DNA from 4 places in the Bradyrhizobium sp. WYCCWR15520 genome. Region 3 is predicted to be linked to each of the others. Evidence: riboswitches for the same ligand, from Rfam matches in the RefSeq annotation. Region 3 holds a riboswitch; each other region holds the start of a gene.
The links. A riboswitch is a leader RNA that binds a small molecule or an ion and turns the genes downstream of it on or off. The one in region 3 is predicted to bind cobalamin.
Positions count from the first base shown of each region.

Region 1: it holds a riboswitch for cobalamin, as region 3 does, so the genes downstream of both, metE (5-methyltetrahydropteroyltriglutamate--homocysteine S-methyltransferase) here and AC0QUY_RS21475 (TonB-dependent receptor plug domain-containing protein) in region 3, are expected to answer to the same signal.
Region 2: it holds a riboswitch for cobalamin, as region 3 does, so the genes downstream of both, AC0QUY_RS33430 (DUF1636 family protein) here and AC0QUY_RS21475 (TonB-dependent receptor plug domain-containing protein) in region 3, are expected to answer to the same signal.
Region 4: it holds a riboswitch for cobalamin, as region 3 does, so the genes downstream of both, AC0QUY_RS15545 (TonB-dependent receptor) here and AC0QUY_RS21475 (TonB-dependent receptor plug domain-containing protein) in region 3, are expected to answer to the same signal.

Region 1 covers NZ_JBWBWM010000059.1:2,860-10,034, forward strand. The annotation lists gene metE (5-methyltetrahydropteroyltriglutamate--homocysteine S-methyltransferase) at 54-2,381, opposite strand; cobalamin riboswitch at 2,484-2,679, opposite strand; gene AC0QUY_RS38310 (adenosylmethionine--8-amino-7-oxononanoate transaminase) at 6,338-7,175, opposite strand, start outside.
Region 2 covers NZ_JBWBWM010000038.1:59,779-66,953, reverse strand. The annotation lists partial or broken gene AC0QUY_RS33435 (cob(I)yrinic acid a,c-diamide adenosyltransferase) at 1,642-1,951, opposite strand; cobalamin riboswitch at 1,990-2,206, shown strand; partial or broken gene AC0QUY_RS33430 (DUF1636 family protein) at 2,296-2,625, shown strand; gene AC0QUY_RS33425 (cobaltochelatase subunit CobN) at 2,623-3,111, shown strand; gene cobG (precorrin-3B synthase) at 3,108-4,271, shown strand; gene AC0QUY_RS33415 (precorrin-8X methylmutase) at 4,271-4,900, shown strand; gene cobI (precorrin-2 C(20)-methyltransferase) at 4,903-5,634, shown strand; gene cobJ (precorrin-3B C(17)-methyltransferase) at 5,631-6,365, shown strand; gene AC0QUY_RS33400 (cobalt-precorrin-6A reductase) at 6,341-7,090, opposite strand; gene AC0QUY_RS33395 (bifunctional cobalt-precorrin-7 (C(5))-methyltransferase/cobalt-precorrin-6B (C(15))-methyltransferase) at 7,089-7,175, shown strand, end outside.
Region 3 covers NZ_JBWBWM010000018.1:98,549-105,723, reverse strand. The annotation lists gene AC0QUY_RS21500 (TonB-dependent receptor) at 1-2,180, shown strand, start outside; gene AC0QUY_RS21495 (PepSY domain-containing protein) at 2,183-3,262, shown strand; gene AC0QUY_RS21490 (hypothetical protein) at 3,302-3,577, shown strand; gene AC0QUY_RS21485 (CbtB domain-containing protein) at 3,634-3,819, shown strand; gene AC0QUY_RS21480 (CbtA family protein) at 3,826-4,563, shown strand; cobalamin riboswitch at 4,605-4,805, shown strand; gene AC0QUY_RS21475 (TonB-dependent receptor plug domain-containing protein) at 4,837-6,915, shown strand; gene AC0QUY_RS21470 (FecCD family ABC transporter permease) at 6,909-7,175, shown strand, end outside.
Region 4 covers NZ_JBWBWM010000012.1:104,134-111,308, forward strand. The annotation lists gene AC0QUY_RS15535 (ABC transporter ATP-binding protein) at 1-462, opposite strand, end outside; gene AC0QUY_RS15540 (FecCD family ABC transporter permease) at 459-1,502, opposite strand; cobalamin riboswitch at 1,638-1,837, shown strand; gene AC0QUY_RS15545 (TonB-dependent receptor) at 1,950-4,226, shown strand; gene AC0QUY_RS15550 (DUF6925 family protein) at 4,297-4,677, shown strand; gene AC0QUY_RS15555 (hypothetical protein) at 4,886-5,158, shown strand; gene AC0QUY_RS15560 (hypothetical protein) at 5,184-5,426, opposite strand; gene AC0QUY_RS15565 (hypothetical protein) at 5,589-5,744, shown strand; gene AC0QUY_RS15570 (hypothetical protein) at 5,861-7,108, opposite strand.

The DNA of each region.
Region 1 (7,175 bases), on a different contig from region 3:
AAAACGCATCGGCGCCCCCTGTGAAAAAAGACGTCGGAGATCGGCAACTGGGATCAGGACGCCGCCCGCAATTCACGGGCAGCCGCGACCATATTGGTTAGCGCGGGACGCACCTCCTCCCATCGGCGCGTTTTCAAGCCGCAATCGGGATTGATCCAGAGCTGCGCATCGGAAAGCCGCTGCCGCGCCAGCGCAATGAGATTTTTCATCTCGGCTGCATCCGGGACGCGCGGCGAATGGATGTCGTAAACGCCCGGTCCGATCTCGTTTGGATATTTGTAGCTCTTGAAGGCATCAAGCAGCTGCATTTTTGACCGTGACGTCTCGATCGAGATGACATCGGCATCCATTGCCGCGATCGCATCGATGATGTCGTTGAACTCTGAATAACACATATGGGTGTGGATCTGGGTCTCGTCGGCCACCCCAGCCGAGCAGATGCGGAAGCTGTCTACTGCCCAGCCGAGGTAGGTCTTCCATTGTGACTTGCGCAGCGGCAATCCTTCTCGGAGCGCAGCCTCGTCAATCTGGATCATCATCGCGCCGGACCTCTCCAGATCGATCACCTCGTCACGTATCGCGAGCGCGATCTGATGGCATGCTTCGCTCCGTGGAATATCATCACGGACGAATGACCAGTTCAGGATCGTCACCGGCCCAGTCAGCATCGCCTTCAGTGGCTTCTTGGTCAGCGATTGCGCGAAGCGCCACCACTCCATCGCCATCGGCGTCGGCCGGGAGACGTCGCCAAACAGGATGGGCGGCCGGACATATCGCGAGCCGTAGGACTGAACCCAACCATGCTTGGTGAATGCGAAGCCGGACAGCCGCTCACCGAAATACTGCACCATGTCATTGCGCTCGAACTCTCCATGCACGAGAACGTCGAGACCAATGTCTTCCTGCCAGCGCACCGCACGCGCCGTCTCCTCCTTGAGAAACTGCTCGTATTGTGCGTCGCTCATCGTTCCCCGGGAATGGGCTGCGCGGGCGTTGCGAACCTCCAGCGTCTGCGGGAACGATCCGATCGTCGTCGTTGGAAATGTCGGCAATCGGAACCGCGCGCGCTGAACCTCGGCGCGCCGGGCGAAAGGACTGTGACGACGCCGCATGCTGCCATCGATTGCAGCCATTCGCTTGGCGACGTTCGCATTGTGAACGTTGGGTGACGTTTCGCGCGCGACGGCCGCGGCCTCCGAAGCCTCAAGTACATCCGCCGCTTCCTCCCATCCTTTAGCCAGCACGCGGCCCAGCGTTGCGAGTTCTCCGATCTTCTGGACGGAGAAAGCAAGCCAGCTTTTCACATCGAGATCGAGATCGGTCTCTAGTTCGAGATCGATCGGGACATGAAGCAGCGAGCATGAGGGTGCAATCTGCACGCGGTCCTTGCCGAGCCTTGCGATGGCAGGTTCGAGCCGGTCGAGCACCGCTGGAAGGTTCGAACGCCAGACATTGCGGCCATCGACGACTCCGAGGGAAATGACAAGATCCCTTCGAGCGTCGGCGACAATCACGTCCAACTGCTCCGGGGCGCGGACCAGGTCGATGTGAAGGCCCGCAACCGGCAACGTCAAAGCGGCTTCCAGGTTATCGCCGATCGTTCCAAAATAGGTAGCGAGCATGATCTTCACGTCGGGAACCTTTTTCGCCAGATAGGTGTAGGTCCGGCGCAGCGCGTCGCGTGTGGCAGCATCGAGGTCCAGGACCAAACATGGCTCGTCCAGTTGCACCCACTCGGCGCCCCTTAAGGTGAGTTCGCGGAGAACGTCTACATAGACCGGCAGCAGCCTATCGAGAAGCAACAGCGTATCGAATGCAGGATCGGCGCTCTTGCCGAGCTTGAGAAAGGTGACCGGACCAACAAGCACCGGGCGCGTCTGATAACCCAGGTTTTTCGCTTCTTCGTACTCCTCGATCGGCTTGCGAGAGGAAAGCGTGAAGGTCTGATCCTTGTGATATTCCGGCACTATGTAGTGATAATTGGTGTCGAACCATTTGGTCATCTCCTGCGCTGCCGCGCTGTGCTCGGCGTGACCGCAATTCGCGTCATGGTCATCGCGCTGCACGCCCCGTGCCATCGCAAAGTAGGTTTTGAGCGAAACAGGGCCTGCACTCCAACCGTAAATTTCCGGAATGGCACCGACCATCACGCTGGTATCGAGCACATGGTCATAAAGCGAGAAGTCGTTTGAAGGAATAACGGTTACGCCGAGCGATTTCTGCCGCGCCCAGTTGGCGGCGCGAAGCGCAGCCGCGGCCTCAAGAAGCTGCGTTTCGTCAGATTTTCCGGCCCAATAGCTCTCGAGCGCGAGTTTGAGTTCGCGGCGCGGACCGATGCGCGGCGTACCGAGGGTAGCGACAGGAATCGAGAGAAGAGACATAGCTTCAACCCCATGTTGGGAGCAAAGGCCATGGCGGACGCGTGCAGAAAAGCCGCGGAAAGCGGCAACTGCTTGGCGCACCACCGGGACACCCCGCCCGTGGACGAATATATTGTCGGGCCAGGTCTCCTAGCTCGCGGGTCGTCGCCGCTATCCGACCTTCCCAAAGCCGCGTGGCTTCAGTGGCTTCTATTGGACAGCGGCTCGCCGCTTACAGTTGCGGGGGCAGCGCCGGCATCGCACCGGCTTCCCTCTTAGCTCCGGATCCATCCGGAGAACCTCGACATCTCCGATTACCTGCAAGAGGACTGTTCCGTCAACCTCTCGATAATTCTTTGTGCGGTTCGGAGCGATTGTCTGGAGAACGGAGGCATCTAGCCTCGTCGTCGTGTGGCCCGATCGTGGCATAGAGTTGGGCGCACGTCTGGATTCGATCGACAATCATGTGGGTGCGGCGGTTGCGCGATCCCAGCTTACACATCTTCCTGCGCCTTATTCGCCACCCGCAGCGCCGACACGAGCCAGATCGCCATTGATTAGTTATTTCGAATTCTGCCGCCGCAAGAAACGGCGTCTTGCCGAAGGCGGTCACATTGGCGAGCAGCGGCACGCCCGGCATCCGCTCGGCAAAGGTTCGAATTTTCCGCGGTGGTGAGCGCCGCAGGAAAATCGGTAGGCGGCCGCCTCCAACTCTGCACGCGCCTACATGCTATATCGCGAGGCACACCCATATCTTGCCGAAACTTACTGTCGCATCGCCGTACCCATGCGCTGACGTAGCCATTGACCGAAGGTTGCCCACCTCCGCGCATCTCTATCGCCTGCATCGGCTCAGCGACCACCTTGGCCAAAAACAGCCCGTTCAGGCACGACTGCCGCATCACCTTCCTGGCCCGTGCTTGAAAGTTACGGGCACCCCCGATCTCGTGGCCTTCGAGCGGCATGTCATCCATTCTGTCGTCTGCGGACTCGAACCGTCCACCGTCGCACTCCGAAACGACCATTTTGGCCGCGCCATATCCGCGTGATGCTTCGCCATTTGCAGGCCATAGAGCAGACATCGGCAGCGCTTGCGGCTTGCCAGTCGGCTTCGGACCAGCTCGGTCCGGCGGACGCTGACGAGCCATCGATGCGCTACGTTGACATTCCCATAGGCCTGTAGCTTCTCACGATTCTGAACTCGCAGCGCACGTCACGTACAGGCTTGTAATAGATCACCGAGACCCGTGATGAGTGTCGCCGAAACGACATCCCGCCTGAACAAAGAAGGGAACGGTGACCTCCTTAGGTATCCGGGCTTATCGCGGTAGACCGACCGATACGTCGAGCTGAACGATGCGTCCAGCTGATCATCTTTGCACAAAAGATGCGAGACATGTACAAAAATTACCGCCAAACCGCGCAAGAACTCAAGTATTCGATCACTTCGCGCGACTAGAGACGAACAAAAAAGCGTCTCGTAACACTGATGCTCTCACAAGCTTGGAGTTCTCGGTGAGTGATCGATCTACTCATCTCGATGCTCCTTCAGCCGCCCCTTGGGGCGTTCCTCCCTGACTTGGCCGCGCGTAACATTCGCGCGGCCTTTTTTCTGCATCCGGCAAGAGATTGATTTGCAGGATCTCAATGGCTCTGACCGCAAAAACGCATGGTGCGAGCAGGTTCTCGCAGATACAGGTCATTAGCCTCGGCGAACAGTTGTTCGTAAATGCCGGCGTACGGTCACCCATCCTAATTTCGAGAAGAGGACGCCTCCGCAAGACGGGCGATTGACGTCCTCGTAATGTAATAAGCCGCCTCCGCGTCTTCAGGCGCGAGCGGCTCTGAAGAAAACGTGCGGTCGGGTCCCTTCAGGCGGACTCCAGAGCGTCGCTCATGGATGTCGACCACGAAATCGGCCACGTGCAATCAATGGTGAGTCGCCTGATCGGTCGGAACAGTTCCACGACCAATTAGTTTCGCCGCGCTTTGTCATCTGAGACCGTCGGTCTTATACGTCTATCATACCGTTCCGCTAGGTCCAGCAGCCTTTTTCTAATGAAAGGGTCTGCCTTGTCCGCTAGATCGCGAATGATCTGGGCCCGGTCCTTTAAAAACTGCTCATCCACGAAAACACCTATTCAGTGCAAGTCTACATATATCTTAGCACACTCCCGTTTGGTCGGCTTTCATTCCCTGCACCTCGGATCTACGCATGACATTAACACTCCGGGGGTGAGACCGAGATGGTCCTCCGGCGTTCCGCCAGAAGCAAAGCATGGGTTTGCCTGTCTGCGCAGCAGCCGCATCAAGGGATAATTCCCTAGGCCATGCTGACAGACGCTGTCTTGCCGAATCCCAGGCCGACATTGCCAACACTATCTCCGACCAGGATACTTCGACGATGGATCGGCCATGCGTGCCGTATCATGCGTACGCGGCGGCCCAGGCGACACGACGTCCCTCCACCATTCACCGCTGCAGCATTGGAATCGCGACACGTTCAAGGAGGCTGCTCTTAACTTTGACTTATTATAGATCTCGATCGATCGCTTGCCTCGTATCCCTGCAGTCAGTGCTTCCTATGGAAGTCGAGAGAAAACTGTCAATGCTGGCAAGAACGATCTCGTCTCCAAAATTGGGAACCCACGCACAAACGTTAACAGTCGCGCATCCATCTCCGTCACTAGTTCCCCGCGCCGCGTCCGGGGACTGCTCACGAAGGCTCCTGTTCCGACACGGACGGATCCAGCAAACCAAACGGGATCCAGGCCAGAAACGGCCAGAAGAGACGAGGATGCGACCGCTGGATATGGCGCAGTCAACCAAATTACGTCGCGCGACAGGTCAGCCGCGGCACGCTTGTTCATCCTGTAAGCTGTAAAGTCGATGATTGTTGCCGACGTCTCTGTCACCTGATACTTCCATGTTACTCTTTAATGCGTCACACCGAATTCTAATGACAAGTTTCTCAACTCCGCTAATGCGCTTCTGCCCCGACCCCGTCTCCCGCGGCGTCTCGGTGCCGCCTATTAAGCCGCTCGCAACCAGCGAAGCCATTTGTGGTCGGCCTCCCGCCGCGCCTTGAGGCGGTCGACGCATTTCATGGAACAAAGGGCCGTTCGCCAGCAGTAGTGGCGGATCAGCCCGAACTTTCCGCCGCATATCGCACAGCACCTCACTGGACCGTGGTAGGGAATATGGGAGCTGTTGCGCATCTCGCCTCCTGTCGGAGTTAGGTGGATACCCCCTGCACTTTCTTCGCCTCAGCATCACGCCCGCACGTGAAATGCCGCGCCGGCGATGCCAAGTCTCCCCATTAGCGTACGGGCAATGCGCGCAAGAGTTTGACCCTGATGTGCGCCGCCTTGGTGAAAGCGACCGCTCAATCGAAGTGCTTCGCTGAGATTTCCAATTTGTAACGAATGTATTCATCTTGATTAATGCAATGAGCGGCGCGTCGGCGGTTAAATCCTGCGATCGCACGCCTTTCTTCGACCGATTTCAACTAGCCGGGCTGATGGGGTGCGTGTGGCAGCACTCACCCGATCTCGTCGCTGGCTTTTGCGCTGTCAGAGGGCAGCATCCGGTTTTACCTCCAGCTGCTCGAAATGCATGTTCACTGTGGGCTGGGTAAGATGTAGATTTTGCGGCTGCCTTGGCGAAGCCGAGGTGTTCGCGTTCCTCATAAGAACGTGCGGAGACTTTTTGACCGCGGACCATCAAAGAAGAACTTCTCAGCTGCGCTTTCCTCATGGGGAGCGTCTTTGGGTCGCGCTGCCGTACACCCTGTGGGAGCGCTATCAGCAACATTAGCGAATTCACCCCATCTACGGGCGCGTTTGGTATCTGGTGTATCAGCAACACTCTCTCAGATCGGTTCTAAAGTTTGCTGTAGATTGATATTCAGCTAGATAACTATTGCCTAAGCGCCGAAAAGGTCAAATGCTCCTACTGCTACACGCACCAAGGCACCCTCAAGCCAGCGCATCAGCAGAATCCCTGATGGCGGCATAGATTTGGTCAAGATCTGTCGCCGTGACGCAATAAGGCGGCATCACATAGATCGTATTGCCGAGCGGGCGCAGCAACAGATTTCGGTCTTTAAAGAAGGCCTGAAGCTTCGGTCCGATGCTAGCGAGATAGCCGGCATCGCTCGTTTGCAGATCGAGTGCTGTGATGGTGCCCGCCCGACGGACGTTTGCAAAGCGCGGGTCGGTGCGGAATGGCTCAACGGCCTGCTCTTGCATGGTGGCAACCGACGCCACGCGCTGGCGGTATTCCTGACTTTGCCAGAGATCCAGGTTAGCCTTTGCGGCGGCGCAGGCCACTGGATTAGCGGTATATGAACTCGAATGAAAGAAGGTACGCGTACGGTCTTTCGAATAATGCGCTTGAAAAATATCCGCGCGGCAGAGTGTTACCGCGAGCGGAAGCGCTCCTCCCGTGAGGCCCTTCGAATAGCAGGCAATATCGGGCGTCACATTGGCCTGCTCGCAGGCGAATAAGGTTCCGGTACGGCCCCAGCCCGTCATGACCTCATCGGCTATGAACAGAACCTCGGATGCTTCGCAGATTCGCTTCATCTCTTTTAGCACCCACGCTGGGTACATCAGCATTCCGCCCGCACCCAATATCAGAGGCTCCACGATAAAGGCGGCCGGAATTTCGTTTCGACAAACGGACTCGAGCGCATCAAGCGTCACCTGCTCACGACCTGCCGCGGGGAACGGGATTGAGGTAACCTCGAATAGAAGGGGCCCGTACGCCGCGTTGAACACGCTTCTAGCACCTACCGACATCGCCCCAACCGTG
Region 2 (7,175 bases), on a different contig from region 3:
CCCACCGAGCTAAATCGACGGGAATCTATCAGTTTGGGAACCTCTCAGGTGGCTCGCCGAAAGGTTGTCTCGTGCATTGTCGAATCCCGAATACGAAAATCCGGATACAGAGCAGCGTGCATGGTCAAGACAGGCGTTGCCATAGGCAAGGGGGTGTTCTTGCAAGGGCGTGTCTGTATGACCGAAAAAGCCCGACGCACTTTGCTAAAGGGAGAAGCAAGAGGTGCGTCGGGCTGCAACCTGAAGGTTGCGGGCATCGGCACGGCTGAAGGTCCGTGTCCATGCCCAATATCACCCTTGCAAACGACGTGCCGCTCGAAAGCTGCCGATGATCTGCGTCTAGTCGGCCCAGGGAACGGCCGCGCGACATTCTTGGATTGAGAATAGTGTCGCAATTACCACGTTGCGTAGCGAGACTTTGTCGGCCACCAAACAATCCTGCGCCATGATGAGCCGGGTGCTTCGCTGTTTGCGAGCCGTGTCCGTGCAAGCCTCGATGAGTAGCTTCGCACCAGCCGTCGGCCAACATGCCCTCTCAGCGGTCTTTCGCGATTGAGCCCTAGACTCGCAATTGTGGGGTTTCCGCCGCGTGCGCTGGCTGATCCGAAAGCAGCGCAAACACGCAGCGGGCCTTGCAGATGGGAAACGGGCCGAGGCCGCGCAAAAAAGTCGGCCACCGCGATGTCTTGGTAAAATGGATTGCAATTCGGCCAGAGCTTACGCCTGGTCACCAGAGCGTCCTGCGCGAATGAGGCGATTTAGATCAAGGGTCGCTGAACGCATGTCTTTATGTATCAACAGCATAGATGCATCCCATCGAAACAATCGATTTCACCAGTTTTGCGGAATGCTGTTAGAAAGCGAGCATAGTCTGGTGCAAATGGCACACATACTCGGACGTCACTTCCATCGCGGATGAGTGATCACAGGTGGGCGAAGCATTGGCGGACAGCCTCTTTTCGGTGGGTTCATCTTGAAGCATATCTTTGATGATCGCCTCAAGATTACGTGACCGACGCACTTGTCGAGCTTCACGCGATCGTTGGGCCGAATTCCCTGAATAGAGCAGAAGGAAGCGAAACCTGATTTCATTTGGAACGTATATCGGCCTTCCCGTGGCTAAAGTTAACGGCGAATGCCCCCGCCGTAAATGAACCGCCGGCACCCTCCCTCTGCCGACGGAAGCTGGTGCGATGTGTAGCAGCGTCGCTCCCCCCCAGACTGACTTCCGCCCGGCCGCCGAAAAGGAGGCCGGGCATTTTTTTGGCGAGCAGGAGCGCCAGCTTGCAGATCTTGCATTTGATCTCACTCACGCCCATGAATTCAGGGGGCGGCGCCGCGTCCTCGCACCAATCCATCGATAGGTCAGAACGGCCCATCGGATTAGTTGATGTCTGTCAGCGGCCTATTATTCCGCAACGATAGTGGGCCGGCAGAAAAGCTTTTTTCCTAAGGACAGGCATGGCATTTACCAGTTGCGCTTCGGCCAATCGCCAGGTTCGCATCAAATGCATCGCGGTCAGCATCCTGATTTGTTGACCTACGAGTTGACACGCGATGAAGGCTCTGGATGGAAAGTTGAAACCTAGGCTATCGTCGAGTGGTAAATTCCTTCGCCGATCGCCGATGTTCCCAGTTGGCGCGACACAATTCACCAAAATGTCTGGTCAGCAGCGGGCGCTCGCCGGTGTCCCACGCACCTTTGATGAATTGCATCATGGCGCAGGGAAAGCCATGCGCAACGCACCGCATGATCATGCCGAGAGCCAAGGAGGATTTCCCTTTGCTCGCGCAGGTGTGGACGATGATGAGTCCCTTCTCACCGCTCTTGGCGGCTATCATCCGGTCGCGCGCTGCTTTTTTTCTTCGCCATTTTGGCCGCATGGTGGGCGTCCAGCGAGGCTTCAGAGGTCACGGTTTCGTCCTCAGCGGCATCAGGTTCGGAAGTCATGAGCACGCTCTACGGCTTGACAAGCTGCACGCTTGGGCAAATGGTGGGGTGGCGTTGGTTCCTGTCCTAGGACAGGCGAAGAGGGAATGCGATAGGGCTCTAGCCGCGAAGCTTGGACCTGAAGCGCAGCCGCCCCCGCGACCGTGACCGGAGAGATCTCTAGGAGCCACTGACCCGTCAAGGGTTGGGAAGGTGGAGATCGAAGGGAAAACCTGCTCCGCAAGCCGGGAGACCTGCCAGCGCAGAGACTTGAGACCGGCGGACGGGGTGCTCCGCGACGGCAACGAACCGTAGTGTCTCCGGTTCGTGCGCCTCATCGCCTCCGCCAAAAATCGAGGAGGGCGATGACCGTCACGCTTCATGTCTGCATCACCTGCCGTGCCGACCAACCCGTAAGAGAAGGCAAAATCACGCCAGGCGCGCGTCTGCACAGCGCCATTCTCGCCGGCGTGCCGGAAGACGTCCACGTGGTTCCGGTCGAATGCCTGTCTGCTTGTAGCCAGGGTTGCGCGCTCAGCGCGCCTGGACGGTGGTCTTACGTCTGCGGCCGCCTGTCCGACATAAACGCGCCGGACGTGATCGCCGGTGCTGCGGCCTATGCGGCGACGGCCGACGGCATCGTGCCGTGGCGCAGCCGGCCGGAGATCTTCCGCAAACAATCGCTTGCCCGCATTTCCACCGATTACCATGAAACGGATCTGCTGCTCGCCGCAGACTATGCCGTGCATGAGGCGGGCCTTGCGCCCGCGGCGGCGCGCCTCGGCGCGGCCACACCATCGCTCTACCACCTACGCGACACATCCCGATCAGCCGCGTGCTCGCTCGTTGACCGAGGAAATTTCGCGCGTTGTGCGTGCGCGTGCGGTCAACCCAAATGGATGTCCGGGATGATGCGCCACGGCTTTCGGGGCGCGGCGGAAATCGCTGCCACGCTAGAGCATATGGCCAGCTTTGCACATCTTGCCGATGCGGTGCCCACGCATCTCTTCGATCTCTATTACGACGCGATGCTTGGCAGCGACAACGTGCGCACTTTCATGGCGCGCGAGAATCCGGCGGCGCTTGCGGCGATCGAGACTTGCTTCACCCGTTTGAATCAAGCTTCGCCCTGGAGGACACGGCGCAATTCGATTGCGGTCGCGCTGCGGGAGGCTTCATGAGCGCTGTTGCGATCAAGGGCTGGTGCCCCAGCGCCTTACGGCCGATGCGGTCGGGAGATGGGCTCGTGGTTCGCATCCGGCCGCACGGTGGCCGGCTGGCTCCGAAGCAGGCAGCGGGAATTGCGGTGCTGTCCGAGCGCTACGGCAACGGCCTGATCGATCTGACCAGCCGGGGCAACCTGCAAATCAGGGGTGTCAGTGATCAAGGTCATCGGCCCTTGATCGAGGAACTCTCACGGCTGCACTTGCTCGATCCCGATGCGGAGTCGGAAGCGCGGCGCAACATCCTTGTCTCGCCCTTCTGGAGCGCCAGTGACGATACCTGTTTTCTCGCAGCAGAACTTGAACGCGGGCTTGTGATGGGACCGCCCGACCTGCCGACCAAATTCGGCTTCGCCGTTGATTGCAGCACAGAGCCCGCGCTGGCCGGCGCCTCCGCCGACATCCGGATCGAGCGCAGCATCGCGGGAGAGCTGATCGTGCGTGCCGACGGTGCGGAGCATGGTCGTCCCGTCTCACGGACAGAAGCGGTAAGCGTTGCGCTCGCGCTTGCCGAGTGGTTCGTCGACTCGGGCGGAGCCAGGGAGGGGAGAGGGCGAATGAAAGCGCATGTCGGGGCTGGCGCAAAACTGCCCGACGCGCTTCGTAGCAACGTCAAGCCGGCTTGCATGATCGCGGAGCCGCGTCCCGGACTTTATCCGCAAGGCGCGATGGTCGCTGCGGCTTTCGGACAGCTGACACATGCCGCTCTCAGCCATCTTGCCGGATGCTCGCAAGGATTACGGATGACGCCCTGGCGCATGATTGTGGCGGAAGGATTGCGCGAAATGCCCCACTGCGAGAGCCTCGTCACCCAAGCGGACGATCCGATCCTGCGCGTCGTCGCCTGCAGCGGTGCGCCCGCCTGCTGTGAGGCGCACTGCGACACTCGTGCACTTGCAGCGTCGCTTGCGTCGCATATTGCCGCGGACGAGAGGCTTCACGTCTCTGGCTGTGCCAAAGGCTGTGCTCATTCGGGGACTGCTGCGCTCACCCTTGTTGCGACCCGCGAGGGATTTGATGTCATCCGCAGCGGCTCAACGAGGGATACGCCTAGCCAGCGTGGAGTAAGCGCAGGCCGAATGATCGCGGATCCTTCCGTTCTAACGGGAGCGCCCTGATGACGCACGTCTATGAAACCGATGGTGCGACGATCTACCGTCAATCCTTCGCCACCATTCGCGCGGAGGCGAACCTTGAGCGATTTTCTGCCGACGAGGAGCCAGTGGTCGTGCGGATGGTCCATGCCGCCGGCATGGTGAGTCTCGAATCCTGCATCCGCTTCACGCCCGGCATGGCGCGCATCGCGCGGGCTGCGCTGCAGAACGCCGCGCCTATCCTCTGCGACGCACGCATGGTGTCGGAGGGAATTACGCGTGCGCGCCTGCCGGCCGGCAACGCCATCATCTGTACGCTTGACGATCCCAAGGTTCCCTCCCTCGCGCAATCCATGCGCAATACCCGCTCAGCCGCAGCGCTGGAATTGTGGAGGCCGCATCTGGACGGCGCGATCGTCGCTATCGGCAATGCGCCGACCGCGCTCTTTCACCTGCTCAACATGCTGGAGGATCGCAACTGTCCAAGACCTGCAGCGATCATCGGTTGTCCGGTCGGCTTTGTTGGCGCGGCTGAAGCCAAGCTTGCGCTGATGGTTGACCAGCCTGCGCCGGCGCTGACGGTCGAGGGGCGCCTTGGCGGCTCCGCAATCACGGTCGCCGCCGTGAACGCGCTGGCGAGCCGGAACGAATAGCTATGGGGCGCATCATCTGTTGCGGCCTCGGGCCAGGAAATCCGGACCTCATGAGCGTGCGCGCCGATCGTGAGGTCCGTGCGGCCAAGCACGTTGCCTATTTCCGGAAGAAAGGACGGGCTGGCCAGGCGCGCCGCATCGTCGATGGACTACTGGCAAAGGACGTCTGCGAATATCCGATGGAGTATCCGGTCACTACGGAGATCGCCTTCGATAGTCCGGAATATGTTGGCCTCCTTGCCGGCTTTTACGACGAGTGGGCGGAGCGTCTTGCGCGGATCGCCCGCGCGGCCGACATCGTCGTTCTCTGCGAGGGCGATCCCTACTTCTACGGTTCCTTCATGCACCTCCGTGCACGTCTGCAGCGCCGCGTCGAGATCGAGGTGATCGCCGGCATTCCCGGCATGGCTGGCTGCTGGAATTCGGTCGGCCTGCCGATCGCCCTCGGCGACGATGTGATGACGGTACTGATGGGTACGCTGTCGGAACAAGAGCTCGAGCAACGCGCGCGCAATTCCGATGCGCTCGTCATCATGAAGACCGGGCGCAATCTGAAGAAGGTGCGCCGCGCGCTTGCCGGCGCCGGCCGCCTTGGCGAGGCATGGCTGATCGAACGCGGCACTATGCCGGCCGAGCGCGTCGCGCGGCTGGAGGACGTGGACGAGACCGAGTGCCCCTATTTCGCGATTGTGCTCGTGCATGGGCGGGGACGCCGGATGGAGGCGGCCGAATGACGGGCATATTGACCATCGCGGGACTTGGGCCGGGCGACCAGGCGCTAGTCACGCCGGAAGTCTCCGCCGCGCTCGCCGCCGCGACCGACGTCGTGGGCTATGCGCCATACGTCGCGCGAGTAGCCCCGCGTGAAGGACTGACGCTGCATCCATCAGACAATCGCATGGAGTTGCAGCGCGCAAGCGATGCCTTGCAGCTGGCATCGGAAGGACGCCGTGTTGTCATGGTTTCTTCGGGCGACCCAGGTGTTTTCGCCATGGCAGCGGCTGTGTTCGAAGCACTTGAAGTCTCGTCTCAATGGCATGGGCTTGCAATCCGCGTTATGCCCGGCGTAACTGCAATGCTGGCAGCCGCCGCGCGCGCCGGCGCGCCGCTCGGCCACGATTTTTGCGCGATCAATCTCTCCGATAATCTGAAGCCGTGGTCGATGATCGAGAAACGCTTGCGGCTTGCCTCCGAAGCCGACTTTGCGATCGCGATGTACAATCCGCGCTCAGTGAGCCGGCCCGAGGGTTTTGAACGCGCGCTCTCGGTGCTGAAGGAGGCAGGTTGCGGCGAGCGCCTCGTGATCTTCGCCCATGCGGTCAGCACGGTCGCGGAGCGAATTGAAACCGTGATGCTGCGCGAGGCACGGCCCGAGATGGCCGACATGCGAACCCTTGTCATCGTCGGTAATTCGGCAACGCGCCGCGTCGGCCGCTGGGTCTATGCACCGAGGCATGCCCGATGACGGAGCCATTGCATGACCTCCGCCACGCTTTCGACTCGGGGCCTGTCAGGCAATTCGGGCCGCTTGAGCATCACGACGGGAAGGCCGAGCTCGCGCGCGGCGTCGATCTTGGCGCGCGCGCCCGCTCCACCGGAGTTGCGGGCAACAACCCATTCGATGCCGCGCGCACGCATCATCTCCAATTCGCCGGCGAGGGTGAACGGTCCGCGCGACACGATGACATCGACGTCCGGAAACGGCAGTGGTCCATCGGGAGGATCGACAAACCGCAAAGTGTAGGCGTGCTGCGGCCTGGCGCTGAAAGGTGCGATGTGCTGGCGTCCGATCGCAAGAAATACCCGCGCGCGATTGTTCGGCAATGCTGCCGTAGCGGAGGAGATATCCGCGGCCTCGATCCAGGTGTCGCCGGTCCCTTTTGCCCAGGGCGCGCGCTCGAGCGCGATCAGCGGTGTTCCGGTCATCTCGCACGCTGCAACCGCATTACGGCTCATTTCGGCCGCGAAGGGATGGGTTGCATCGACAAGGTGCGTTATTTCCTCGCGCCGAATGAACTCGGCAAGGCCATTCACGCCGCCGAACCCTCCGATGCGGGTCGGCAGCGGCTGGTTCACGGGGGCGCGGGTGCGACCTCCATAGGAATAGATCGCATCACACCCCGCGCGCGCCACAGCGTCTGCGAGCAGATTGGCATCGCTTGTTCCGCCCAGAATGAGGGCGCACATCATGCATGATCCCTGGCTGACGATCATCGGCATTGGCGAAGATGGCCTTGCCGGCCTCTCGGATGCAAGCCGAAAGGCGCTTGCGGAA
Region 3 (7,175 bases):
CACAATCCGGAAGGCCGAACCAGACGCTCGACCCCGTGGTGGTGCATCCGTCGGCAACGCCGGCGAATGCCCGCAGCGTCCGACGCGGCGCTGCTAGCCGCGCCGCGCGTCTCCGCCAGCAACGCAACGTGGCAGTCCACGGCGCTACGCCGGTCGCCACGCCGACAGGTCCGGCCTTCGCCGCACCGACGCTCAACCTCACCGGCACCAGCACGGCTGGCAGCCGGCTCGGCCTGACGCGGCTGCAGACCCCCGCCAGCGTGGAGGTGATCTCGGCTGAAACCATCGCCGAGCGCGGCCAGCAGAATATCCTCGACGCGGTGACGCAAAACGCCACCGGCTTCACGGCGAGCCCGGCACCCGGCAATGGCGGCGTCTCGTTCAATACCCGCGGCTTCACCGGCCTCGGGTCCGTGATGACGTTGTATGACGGCACCCAGCTTTATATCGGTGCCGGCACGGTGACGTTTCCGTTCGACACCTGGTCGACCGAGCGCATCGAGGTGCTGCGCGGCCCTGCGTCGGTGATGTATGGCGCCGGCGCGGTCGGCGGCGCCATCAACGTGGTTTCGAAACTGCCGTTGTGGGTCCCTCGCAACCAGGCCGAGGTCTCGCTGGACAGCAACCTGACGCGGCGAATTGCCGTGGATAGCGGCGGGCCGGTCAGCAAGGGCGTCGCGTATCGGATCACCGCCGCCGGCAATCTGTCGGACGGCTGGGTCGATCGCGACAACACCTCAAATGTCGCACTTCGTGCCGTAGTCCAGATCAGGCAGAACGAAGACGTCACCTGGACGCTGTCCACGGACTACGGCGACCGCAATCCATCGCGGTACTTCGGCACGCCGTTGATGAACGGCAAGCTCGATGAACAGCTACGATTCAAGAACTACAACGTCAGCGACAGCCACATCCGCTACCAGGATAGCTGGAACCAGGTGAAGACCGAATGGCAGGTCGCTGATGGAATCTCGATTCAGAACACGCTCTACTATCTGAGCTCCAAACGACACTGGAACGACGTCGAAAGCTATACCTATAATCCCGCCACCAGCCTGATCAATCGAAGCAGTTACATCGAGATTTTTCACGATCAGCAGCAGTTCGGCAATCGCACGGATGCGAAACTCCGCGGACATGTCCTTGGCATGGTCAATGAGTTCGTCGCGGGCTTCGACATCAACAGCATCAATTTTACTCATACCAACAATTCGCCCTATGGCGGCTTGTCATCCGTCAACCCGTTCAACTTCGTTCCAGGCGTATTCAACAGCCCGAACGCCACGGTTCCCGGCTTTGGCAGCGTGACCAACCAATACGCGCTGTTTGCCGAGAACAGACTGTCGGTCACCGAGCAACTATCCTTGATTGCCGGCATCCGTCAGGATGAGCCGACAATCACACGCACCGACTATGTCTCGCCCGCCAACAGCTTCGAAAAGTCGTTCTCCGCTACGACCTGGCGCGCGGGTGCGGTCTATACGCCCGTCAAGGATCTCGCTTTCTATGGCCAGTACTCCACCGCGGTCGATCCGGTCGGCGGGCTCATCTCGCTGTCCGCCGCAAACAAAAATTTCGACCTGGCAACCGGCAAGCAGATCGAGATCGGCGTCAAGCAATCGTTCTGGGGCGGCCGCGGCGAATGGACTCTGGCCGGCTATGAGATCGTGAAGAACAACCTGCTCGCACGCGATCCCAACATTCCGTCGCTGACCGTTCAGGTCGGCCAGCAATCATCGCGTGGCGTCGAAGCATCGGTCGGCCTCTTGCTCGACTATGGCTGGCGAATCGAAGCCAACACGGCCTTCCTGCGCGCGAAGTATGACGACTTCGTGCAGGCGGTCGGCGGCGCAAGCGTGAACTATGCCGGCAACGTGCCTGTCAATGTGCCGCAGAACGTCTCCAATATCTGGGCGACATGGGCCTTTGCACCGAACTGGTCGGCCAATGCGGGCGTGCAGATCGTCGGCAAGACCTTTGCGGACAATGCCAACACGGTCACTCGTCCGGCCTATAACATCGTCAATGCCGGGGTGCAGTGGAAGCCCGATCTCAACACCACCGTGTCATTCCGCGTCTACAATCTCTTCGATGAGATTTACACGACGTCGGGCGGCACCACTCAATGGCTGCTCGGAATGCCTCGCACGGCTCAGCTCGCCGTCAACGTGAAGTTCTGAGCGTGTCACGCACCCTGAAACGCACGCTCCGGCGGTGGCTGTATATCGGCCACCGCTGGGTCGGCATCATCACCTGCCTGTTCTTCGCCATGTGGTTCATTTCCGGCGTCGTGATGATGTGTGTCGCGTTTCCCGGCCTTTCCGACAAGGAAAGGCTGGCAGCGCTTCCCGATATCCGATGGGAGAAAGTGGCGTTGTCGCCGGACGACGCAATGAAGAAGGCTGGCGTCACCCGCTATCCGCGCGATCTCCGGCTTTCGATGCTGGCCGACGAGCCCGTGTATCGCATGACTGCCTGGGACGGCACGCGGCAGGTGATCTCTGCCGCCGATGGCCGCGCCATCACCAACCTCTCCGAAGGACAGGCGCGGGCGATCGCGCAATACCACCCCGCGAGCAAAACACCGCAGCTCGAAGAGATCGTTGATCGCGACCAATGGAGCGTGACTGCCCGTTACGATCCGCTGCGACCGCTTTATCTGATTGCGCTCGGCGACGATGCCGGTACCAAGCTCTATGTCTCCTCGCACTCCGGCGAGATCACGCTCGACATACCGACCATTGCGGCGAAGCTGCCAACGCTGCAATTCGGCGCGACTGAAGCGCGTTTCGTCTGGCTCGATGGCAGCCCGATGATCATCGTTGCATCACGTGATGGCACGCAGACGCCACTGGATGTGACATCGGGCGAATTTGCAAAGCTTTCGCAGGATCGCCTCTGGACTGCCTCAGCAAAACTGCTGCCGCATGCTCGCATCACGGAGCGATTGACCCTCAAGGAATACGACGCTTACTGGTATGCCCATCATCATGACCGCGAACTGCCGGTGTTGCGTGCGGTGTTTGATGATGACGCAAAGACGTGGTTTCACATCAGCCCGGTCACCGGCGATATCATCGGCCGCGTGGACAGCAGCCGGCGCACATATCGCTGGCTGTTCAACGCGCTGCACAGTTTCGATTTTCAACTGTTCCTGAAGTACCGCCCGGCTTGGGACATTGTGGTGTGGCTGCTGTCGATCCTGGGCGCTATCGTCTCGGTGAGCGGCGTCGTTATCGGCTGGCGCTACCTGCGCGACTAAAGCGAATCCGCTCCGCTGGGCTGAACTCCGGAGTTACCGTTGCATCAAAGCGACAATCCAGTTTGCTGGCGGGATGATATCGACGCTTTGGCGTTCGAGCCGGACAACCATCGCGGCTTCTGCATGGTGCATCGGCTGGCCTTTCGAACGCTACTGCAGTTTTTTCCGGAGCCTGATGATTGCCTGGCCTTTTTTCGCAACCAGGAGCGCGCCTTCCGTGCCGCGGCGGCGGCCAAAATTGCTCGAAGAGAAATTGCGCGCGGGGTCAATTTTCACCTCACCAGCCGGGACGTAATCGAACAAATGGGCAATTAGGGGTCGCGAAAGACATTCGTTTCCGCTAGAAATGCCTGCTTCCTTGGAGAACCGTCATGCAACAGACTCGTACCGCTGCCAGCTTGCCGATCGCCAGTCATGACCTGAGCGTGGTCTACCAGGCAGCTCTCGCCATGGCTCTCGGTCTCTTCATCGTGGGGTTCGTCGGTTTCTCCCATATCGATGCCGTCCACAACGCCGCGCACGACGTCCGTCATTCGAATGCGTTTCCCTGCCACTGATTTGCGATGTCGATTTTTCGTTCGATTGTCTTTTCCGCGGTCTTGAGCGGACTGATCGGCGGTGCCGCGGTCACTGTCCTGCAATACTTCAGCACCGTCCCGCTGATCCTCAAAGCCGAAACCTACGAACACCAGGCGCCGGAAGCCGGTGTCAAGCCGACGGGCGAATCCACCAAGGGGCATGCGCCCCATAATCACGCCTCTCACGAACATGAGGCCACCGCTTGGAAACCAGCCGAAGGATTGCAGCGCAACGGCCTGACGGCTGCCGCCAATATTCTCACGGCAATTGGATTTTCGCTCTTGCTGGCCGGCTTCTATGCCATGCGCGGCGGCGTAGACCGGCACGAAGCACTGTTGTGGGGGCTAAGCGGCTTTGTGGTCTTCACCGCCGCGCCGGGGCTTGGATTGCCGCCCGAGCTCCCGGGCGCACCGGTCGCCGCCCTGGGGGCACGTCAGCTTTGGTGGACCATGACCGCACTGGCAACTGCCCTCGGCATGGGTCTCATTTTTCTGCATCGCGCCGTCTGGGCCACCGTACTGGGATTTTGCCTGGTCGTCTCTCCACACCTGGTTGGCGCGCCACAGCATGCCGGCGCGCATAGCGACGTTCCCGATGCGCTCTCGCATCAGTTCGTGGTCTCCGTGACCATTACGAGCCTGCTGTTCTGGGCGTTGCTTGGTTGCCTCACCGGTGTTTTTTTTCACAGGTTCTCCGCACGATCGTCCGGAGCCTCGTCGTAAGCGAGTCGACGCCAATGGTTGCGTCGGATGTCGCTCTGTGCTTCGTTCCATCCGTCATCGGTGCCTTCGTAGAAGGTGAAACGGGAATGCGGTGCGGGGAAACACCCCCAATGCCGCAGCTGCCCCCGCAACTGTAAGCGGCCATTCTCAGTCCAACATAGCCACTGAACCTGCATTGGTTTGGGAAGGCGGACTGGGAGACGACCGCGAGCCAGGAGACCGGCCGATGACCAAGCTCAACTCGTTCGACGGTGGGTCGAAGGAAAGGTGGTCATGGGATTCTGTAGGTTTGCCGCGGGCTTCGCCGCGTTATTTGGCCTGTTTGGCCTTCCTGAAGAGGCGATCGCCCAGTCGGGTCCGCAGAAACTTCCAGAGGTCGTGGTCGAACCCAAGCCGTCGGCCAAGCCGGCCAAGCCCGTTCGCCGAACGGACAACGCAGCGCGCACGAGGCAGGCTGTGCCGGCAAGGCCCGATTCCTCGCCACCGCAACCGTCCGAATTGGTGATCACACCGGACCGAACGCCGGAGCCGCTCAGCCGTACAGGAAGCGCCGTTAGCGTCGTCAACAAGGAGACGATTGCAACTACCAATCCGGGGTCCCTGGTCGATGCTTTGCGAACCGTTCCGGGCCTCGACATCACCGAAAGCGGCGGCCCCGGCGCGATGACGAGCATCCGGTTGCGCGGCGCCAACACCGGTCAGACCCTGGTGATGATCGATGGCATTCGTGTCAACGATCCAACCGCCGCCAGCGGTGACTTCGATTTCGCGATGCTCATGCCGAGCTCCATCGAGCGAATCGAGGTGTTGAAGGGGCCGCAAAGTGCGCTCTACGGCTCGGACGCGATCGGCGGTGTCGTCAACATCATCACCAAGAAGGGCGGCGGCCCCGCCCAATTCAACGTCCGCGCCGAGGGCGGAAGCTATGGCACTGCCGCCACCAGCGGATCGGTGACAGGCTCCGCCGGTCCGTGGTCATATGCTCTTGCCGCTGGCGGACAACACAGCAACGGCTTCTCGCGTTTTGGTTATCGCATTCCGGCACTTGAGGCCAAGTATGGCCCGCTCGAGCGCGATGGCTTCGATCGCGTCGGCGGCTCGGCGCGCATCGGCTACGACGCCGGAGAAGGTGTGCGGCTGGAATCCGGAATTCTCTCCTCGTTCACGCGATCGGCATACGATGCGGCGACCGGCGCATTTCCCGACACGCCTTCAAGCGCCACGCGTCTGCTCCAGCAGGTTTGGGGACGCGCCTCTTTCGATACGCTCGACGGAATCCTGAACCATAGCTTCAACGTGTTCGAGACTCACATCGACCGCTCCTTCAACGAGGTAAGCTACAAGATCAACAAACTGCCGCAGAACACGACATCGACAATTTCCGATTACGTCGGCAACAGTGTCGGCGCCGAATACCAGGGCAACCTGAAAATGGGGCCGCTGGGATCGCTTATTTTTGGCTCCAGAACACAACACGAAACCGCAAACACCTATGCTACCAAGCTGCTCCCGATTCCTGGGCCGCAGAGGCCGCAGCTCGCGGGAACGCAAGACACCAATTCGGTGTTTGCGCTATGGCAATTGCCGATCGGCGAGCGGCTGAACATCAGCCTTGGCGGGCGGGTCGACGATGTCGTCGACGTCGCCCGTTTCGAAACCTGGCGCGCGACCGCGGCCTACACGATTGCCGAAACCGGCACCAAGCTGCGTACCAGCGCCGGCACCGGGGCCAAGGCGCCCACCCTCTATCAGCTCTACGCACCAACTTACGGCAATAGTTCGCTCAGTCCCGAGCAGAGCTTCGGATATGACGCCGGAATAGACCAAACCCTGTTCAACGGGAGACTGACACTGTCGGTCACGGCGTTCGCCAACAAATTTTCCAACCTGATCGAATTTTCGATCGATGCCGCCAATCCCCTTGGGCACTATGTCAACGTCACCCGCGCCGAGACCTCCGGCATCGAATTCGGGTCGGATCTTGTTCTCCTGCCAGGGTATCTGAAGCTGAAGACCGCCTACACCCATCTGCATGCCGTCGACCTCAGGACCAATCTCACATTGCAACGCCGTCCTTCCGATGTGGCCCGGCTTGCACTGGCCATTACGCCCACCGACAAATGGCTCATTGAGCCGCGCGTGCTCACTGTCTCCAAACGCTACAGCGGCGCCAACGAAACCAACCTGCTCGATCCCTATACCCGGGTCGATCTCTATACCGAATACAAGATCGATTCCGTCTGGAAGGTTTTCGCGCGGGGCGAAAATATCCTGAACGAGCATTACCAGGAGGTGTTCAACTTCGGCACCACGGGTCCTGCAGTCTATGCCGGGGTTAACGCGACATGGTGAGTCAATCTGCAACGAAGCCGCCATACGCCATCACGGTCGGTCTTGTCGTACTGGTCGCGCTGCTGGCGCTGGTTTCGCTTGGAACGGGGCCTGTCAGGCTTTCGCCAGCCACGGTCGTCGATGCCTTGTTCGGCGGAGGCAGCGACGCGCAGCAGACGATTATTCGGGAAATTCGCCTGCCACGGGCCATCCTCGCATCGGCGATCGGCGCAGTGCTCGGATTGTCCGGCGCAGCCCTGCAAGGCCTGTTGCGCAATCCA
Region 4 (7,175 bases), on a different contig from region 3:
GGCCAGCGCGACGCGGCTGCGCTCGCCGCCCGAGAGTTCGGTGACGCGGCGATCACTGAATTCGAGCACGTCGACCGCCTGCATCGCACGCAGCACGGCTTCCGCGTCCTTCGGCGACAGCCGTGCCGGATCGGTCGCGCCATGCGGATAGCGACCGAGTGCTACGATATCGCGCGCCGGCAGCGGCCAGTGCACGACATGCCCCTGCGGCAGGTAGCCAAAGCGTTTTGCGCGCTCGCGCAGCGGAAGCGTGGCCAGTGTTTGACCGCCGATCGCGATCTCGCCTTCGGACGGGATCAGCCCGGCCAACGACCGCAACAGCGTGGTCTTGCCGGCGCCGTTCGGCCCGACCAGGGCAACCAGATGTCCCGCGTCAAGCGCGAACGAAACGTCAGTCAGCACGACGCGGCCGGCGAGCCGCACGCCTAACCCCCTTGCGCTCAGCAATGCTGTCTCGCTCATGCAACGCCTCCGCTGAGCGCGCGGCGTTCGCGCATGATCAGATAGAGAAAGAACGGTACGCCGATAATCGAGGTCAGCACGCCGACCTTGATATCCGAGGTCGAGGGAATGATGCGCACCGCGATATCGGCCGCGAGCAGCAGCGCCGAGCCGGCAAGCGCGCTCGGGATCAACAGCCGCCCCGGATCGTGACCGATCACGGGCCGCATCAGATGCGGCGCGACCAGGCCGATGAAACCGATGGTGCCGGTAACCGCGACCGCACCGCCGACGCCCAGTGCGACGCCCGAAATCACGAACAGCCGGAGGCGGCCGACATCGACGCCGAGGCTTTGCGCGGTTTCCTCGCCGAGACTGAGCGCGCGAAAGGCATGGCGCTGGCTGAACAGCATGATCGCGCCGGCAATGATGAAGGGAAACGCCAGCATCACATGCTGGAAGCTGCGGTCCTCCAACGAGCCCAATAGCCAGAACGCGATCTCCAGCACCACGAAGGGATTGCTGGAGAGGTTCATCACCAGCGCGGTGGCAGCACCCGCAAAGCTGGAAATCGCGAGCCCCGAGAGGATGAGGATCAGCAGCCCGGCATTGCGGCCGGCGATGGTGAGCAGCACAAACACCGAACCGAAGGCCGCAGCGATCGCCGCAACCGGCAGCGCGTAGGAGCGCACATCGGCCAGCCCCAGCGCAATCACCAGCACGGCGCCGAAGGCGGCCGATTGCGGCGCGCCGAACAACGAAGGCGAGGCCAGTGGATTGCGGAGCAAGCCCTGCAGCGAAGCGCCCGACAGGCCAAGAATAGCGCCGATCGCGAGCGCCAGCAGCGTGCGCGGCAGGCGTATCTCCCGCACGATCACCTGCGATACGTCGCTGCCGGCGCCCAACAACGCTTGCACCACTGAAAGCGGCGACAGCCGCACCGGCCCGATCCCAAGCGAGATCAGCATCAGGAACACAACGAGGACGGAAAGCGCCGCCACCGCGCCGATCCGCCGGCGCGTGGCAATCTCGTTGGTCAGGGTTACGGCCTCAACACTCATCGATCGTCCTAAAGCAGTTTTGCCCGCTCCGGTACAGACGGTCGGGCACGCGTGCTCATGCGGCAAAAATAGCGCACTCGTCCAGTAGGCATTGCTCGGCGCGCCGGGGCGGATTGACTCGGACTTTGACGAACTTCTACCATAGTTCCCGACGGTTCCCGTTTTGGGGATCAAAAGGGAATGCGGTGCGGGGAAATTCCCCAATTCCGCGGCTGCCCCCGCAACTGTAAGCGGCGAATCCTTCGTCACACGCCACTGGGCATCTCGGTCCTGGGAAGGCGACGATGGGGTAACGACCCGCGAGCCAGGAGACCTGCCGTCAGCCGTGGTCACACGCGAAGATGTCGGTCGGGGAGTACAGGCATTAGCTTCACCTAAGCTCGGTTAGCATACGGTGAGACTTGGTTCGCTGTGACGTGCCACTGACGTCATACCGAGGTCTGAACCATGTCTTCCACCAACAGAGCCGCTACGCGCCGCCGCGTCTGGCTTGCTTCCAGCTTCCTCATACCGATCGTATCGCTCGGCATTTCCGGCGCAGCGGCGCAGACGCCGCCTGAGCAATTGCCGCCGATCGAGATAACCTCGCCCACGGACCTGAATCGGACCCGCGCCAAACCGACCTACGATGAAGGATCGACCTCGCGCCGCGTCGTGCCGGCGGCAGCGCCCCCGACCGGCACACGGCCCGCAGCCGGGACCGGTTCGGGCGCCTCATCGCAAAGTGCTTCGCAAGGCGCGGGCGGCAGCGGCGGCCGGCAGTTTTCAGGCATTGTCGGCACGGCGTCGACCGTTATTACCGCCGAAGAGATCGCGCATTCGCCCGCACAAACGTTGCAGGAAATCATCGCGCAAACGCCCGGCGTGCAACTGACGAGCCTGTATGGCGGCGTCAACGGCGCCAAGACCAGCGTCGACCTCCGCGGATTCGGCGCTTTCGCGACCTCAAATACGCTGGTGCTCATCAACGGCCGAAGGCTCAACGACATCGACATGGCCGGCGTCGATTTTTCGACCATTCCGCTCAATTCGATTGAGCGCATTGAAATCACCCGCGGCAACAGCGGCGCGGTGCTCTACGGCGACAACGCGGTCGGCGGCGTCGTCAACATCGTCCTGAAGGACGGCGTCGGCGGCCCTCCCTTTGCCATGCGCGCCGAGGCCGGCGTCGGCTCCTTCAATCAGCGGCTTGCGAATATTTCGGCCGCGACCAACTACGGACCTTGGTCGACGTCCTTCTATGGCAACGCCATCAAGTCTGACGGTTACCGGGTCAACAATGCCCTCGACCAGCGCAACGGGGTCGGCAATCTCAATTATTCCACACCGGACCTCAAGGCCTTCCTTACGGTAACCGGCGACGACCAGAAGCTCGGTTTCCCGGGCGGCCGCACCGTCGATCCCTCCATCGGACTAGATCAACTCGTCACTGATCGTAGGGGCACCAATACGCCGTTCGATTACGGCAACCAGCAAGGCGCCAGCGCCACCACCGGCTTCACCAAGACAATCATGAATGGCGTCGACCTGATTGTCGACGGCGGCGTTCGGAAGAAGGACACGCAAAGTGGTTTCTTCGGCGCCGTACCGTTTGCCTCGCCACTTCCGAGCTTCTCCTCCACCTACAACGACGCATCCTTGCTGACCTGGTCGATCACGCCGCGATTGAGCATCAAGAACTCGATCTTCGGAATTCCCTCGCAGATCCTGACCGGCATCGATTATTACGACGCGACATTCAATCAGGACCGCGGAGCGTTCAAGGGCCTTGCGCCGACCCACATCTACGACCTGTCGCAGCAGACGCTGGCCGGCTACGGGCAGCACACGGTCGGCCTATTGCCGACGACCGATTTCTCCTATGGCGCCAGGGTTCAAAATACCAGCCTGAGTGCCCGGGATCGGTTTGATCCCAATGCACCCGGTTGCGCCATGTTCTTCAATTGCAGCCCCGCGGCCTCTCCATTGGACAGCAACGAAACACAGTACGCGCTGCATGTTGGCCTCGAGCATCGCTTCAACAGCGTGTTCTCGGTATTCGGCCGCGCCGCGCGCGCATTCCGAACCCCGACCGTCGACGAGCGCGTCTCCAGCGGTCCCTTCTTCGTTCCAGGGACTTTCCAGTTGAAGACCCAGACCTCGCATGACATCGAGGGCGGATTCCGCATCAAGAGCGGTGGCTTCCAGATGCAATCGAGCATCTACAACATGGACCTCGAGAACGAGATCCATTTCATCCCGGCGCTGTTCTTCAACGTCAACCTCGATCCGACCCGCCGCTACGGCTCCGAGACCAGCGCCTCGCTGCGTGTCAGCGATACGGTGACGCTCCGCGGCGGCATGGCCTATACGCGCGCTGTCTTTCGCGAGGGGCCGTTCGCAGGTGACGACGTCCCGCTGGTATCCCGCTATACAGCCATGGGCGGCGTGACTTGGAATATCTGGCAGAACTACCTGGTGTTCGACGCCACCGTACGTGCCTGGAGCGAGCGCTTCATGGACAACGACCAAGCCAACACCCAGCGGCCCATTCCGGCCAGTGCTACCGCCGATCTGAAGCTTAGCGGACAGTACGATCGCTTCTTCTGGTCGGTGGGCGTGAACAATCTGTTCAACGCACTCTACTATGACTACGCGATCGCCAGCTCGTTTACGCCCGGCCGCTTCTCGGCCTACCCGCTCCCCGGCCGCACCTTTATGGTGAAGGCCGGCGCAACGTTCTGAGCGAATTCACCGGTCCGGTCCGCCGGACCGGCTTGTCCTGACCAGACGAGAAGGTATTCTCCTCGGGCATATTGCCGGGGAGAATACCTTTTCATGCCCGAACCGCGTCCATTCCGCTGATTGCAATGAGTCGCATCCGGCGCGCGATGGGCTGGGCGAGGCCCGGCCGTTCGACGTCACGCATCATCGCGCGTTTCAGGCGATGCTGGCTGTGTGCGGCGATCCCGAAACATTGGCGGTCAAGCAGCGTGTGATCGATGCCGTGCTTACCGGCGAGCCGCCTTCGGCGGTCGCCTCTGGTCGTCACGGTCGAACCAGCATCCGCATCGCCTTGCGGCAGATGAAATCCCAAGGATATGCATCAACGGCGCTGGACACTTGGCTTGCCAGTTTCGATCCAGGCAGCCCGAACGAGCAGAATGAAGATGCGGATCTGCACGAGCATGATTGATTTGGAAAGAAAGCGACATCATTTCGACCAAAAATAACGCTTTCTGTGATCAGATCCCGTGATAAATGAAGCCGCAAAACCTCTCGACGATTTCTGTCGCAACTCGAATGGCGTGACAGGAGAGAATGTCGAAGCTGCCGCCGATTCCTAAACAGATTCGGGTGGGCCTGGGGTCAAAAACAACATAGTAGATTGAGACAGACTTGAAATGACGAATGACGATCAAGGCCGCGACGACCGGGCGGCAAAGGCGGCCGAGGCCGCCAAGTCCGCGATGGCCGAGCGGGAAGCCGCCACGAAAGCCACGCTCGATAACATGGCGAGGTTGAGGGCATTGCGGCTGGCGCGCGAAGCTGCCGAGCCGCCGCGCGCGCCCGCGACGAAGAAGGCGCGCGCCGCCAAGGCACGGAAGCCGGCGGAGAAGGCCCCGGCCCTTTCCGACTGGCTGGCGAACCAGCAAAGCGGCGGACGGCGAATCTGAGCGAGCCGCGCAAAAGTCCGGTGCGTTACGCCGGCCCCGGCCAATCGATCAGCGATCGCGTCTTGTTCTCGGCATCGTAGACCTGCACCTGCAGCATCTGGAAGCGGTTCTTCAACGCCATACCCGCTTCCTCCGCCGCCTCAACCGTATCGTGATGCGACTTGAAGTGACCATCGACCACCAGCGAGTAACCGGAGGTTGGCGCCTTGTCGGCACGGATGGTCTTGCGCGGCTGCGGTTCATCCAGCGCAATGCGGGGCTTCTTCATACTGGCTCCATGTAAGGCCCTTCGGGCCGCAGCCGCAAAAAGGGCGGGAAGAATTGTCTGATCGGCGCTAGGATGCCGGCCAAACGCGGCAGATTGAGGTCATGCCGTTACCCTGAGTCGGCGCGCAGCGCAAACGCCGATTGATCCGGCAGGAGGCATCACATGGACGGAACGGGCAGGAAGAACGAACCTCCGAAAAAAGCGGACGACAAGCCGAAAAAGCCGGAACGCATTCCGGCCGAGGACGAGGATGACGAGGACGGCGACATCGCAACGCCGAAGCGCGACCGCACGGGTAATGACGACGAGCCGTTGTGAGCGCAGCATACCAAGGTGTCATCGCCTGCGAAGGCGGGCGATCCAGTACGCCGAGACTTTCCGTACAACGTCGGCGCCGCGGAATACCGGTCAAGCCGGGCGATGACGGGCTGTGTCTAGTCAAGCTCCTCCCCCTCGATCGCCCGGATACTTCGGAGATCAAGCATATGCGCACTAAACCCGCCCCGCGCAAGTTTGACCGCGAGCTTCGGCGAGGCCAGCAGCAATGCCGCCGTCATCGCCAGCGGCACGGCACTGAGCCAGTCTAACTGCACTGGCATGAGTTCTTCGCTGCTGCCGGCATAAGGCCCTCTCCTCGCAACGAGATACCGGCACTCCCTGACAATGTCGCGCCGCGTGCCGCCGCGCGCCCCACATCCGAGCAACGCCTGTATCGCCAGATGCGTAAGCACGCCGTTGCTACTTGCGGGCAATGCTTCCGGCGTTTCGCCGAGCGAGATCCGAAGCAGGAGCCCGACCAAATCGACACCGGATCGATACGCATTCATCGGCTCGACCAGCCGTGGATTGCAATCGATCAGCAAGGGCGGATCGTTATCGCTGCGCATGAGATAATCAACGGATAGCGCGCCATGCCAGTCGAGCGCCTGTCCGATCTTCTCGAGATAGGTCCGCACCACCGGCCGGCTCACGCTCTGCTTGATGGCCTCGCCGCCGCCGATACCCGCGGCCACCTGCCGATAGGCATGAAAGCCGATCAGTTGGCCGCGGCAGAACACCGACTGCGCCTTCTCGGTGGTGCCTGCGATGAGGTCTTGCATCAGCACTTCGCTGGTGAATGCATCGCTGGCCGCAAGATCGCGCAGCGCGCCTTCGAAATCGTCCGCGCTGTGCACGAACCAGATGCCGCGGCTCGCGGTGCCGACGGAAGTTTTCACGACGGCCGGAAAGCGGATCGCGTCACGGACAGCCTGAGCCGATGTGACGATCCGCGTCAGCGGCTGCGGCACCTCCAGCCGATCGAGCACGCGGCTGAATCCGGCCTTGCTATGCGCTTGCCGATAGTTCTCAAAATCCGGCAGCGCGATCCCGGCGCGGCCCGCGATGCGGTGCGCGACCCGCGCAAATAAAAATCCCTGCTCATGCGTCGGCAGCAGAACATCGAATTTTCCATCGGCCAGAAGCTGTTCGATAAGGGCCAGATAACCGGCCGGGTCATTCCGCAGCCCGGGACAGCGGTGAAATTTCCGAACGAAGCGAGAAAACCGCGAAAGACACCAGGGCGAGGGATCGCAGACCTCGACGTGATGGCCCGACAGCCCCAGAATAGTCACCGCCTCCCGGGACGAGGTACTGGAACCTTCGGAGACGAGCACCCGGAGCGGCTTAGCGGGATCAGGCATATCGGATCATTGCCGCGCCAAGCCGCCTTTGTCTTCCGATTTCCTGAGCCATTCGCACGCCCCTGCC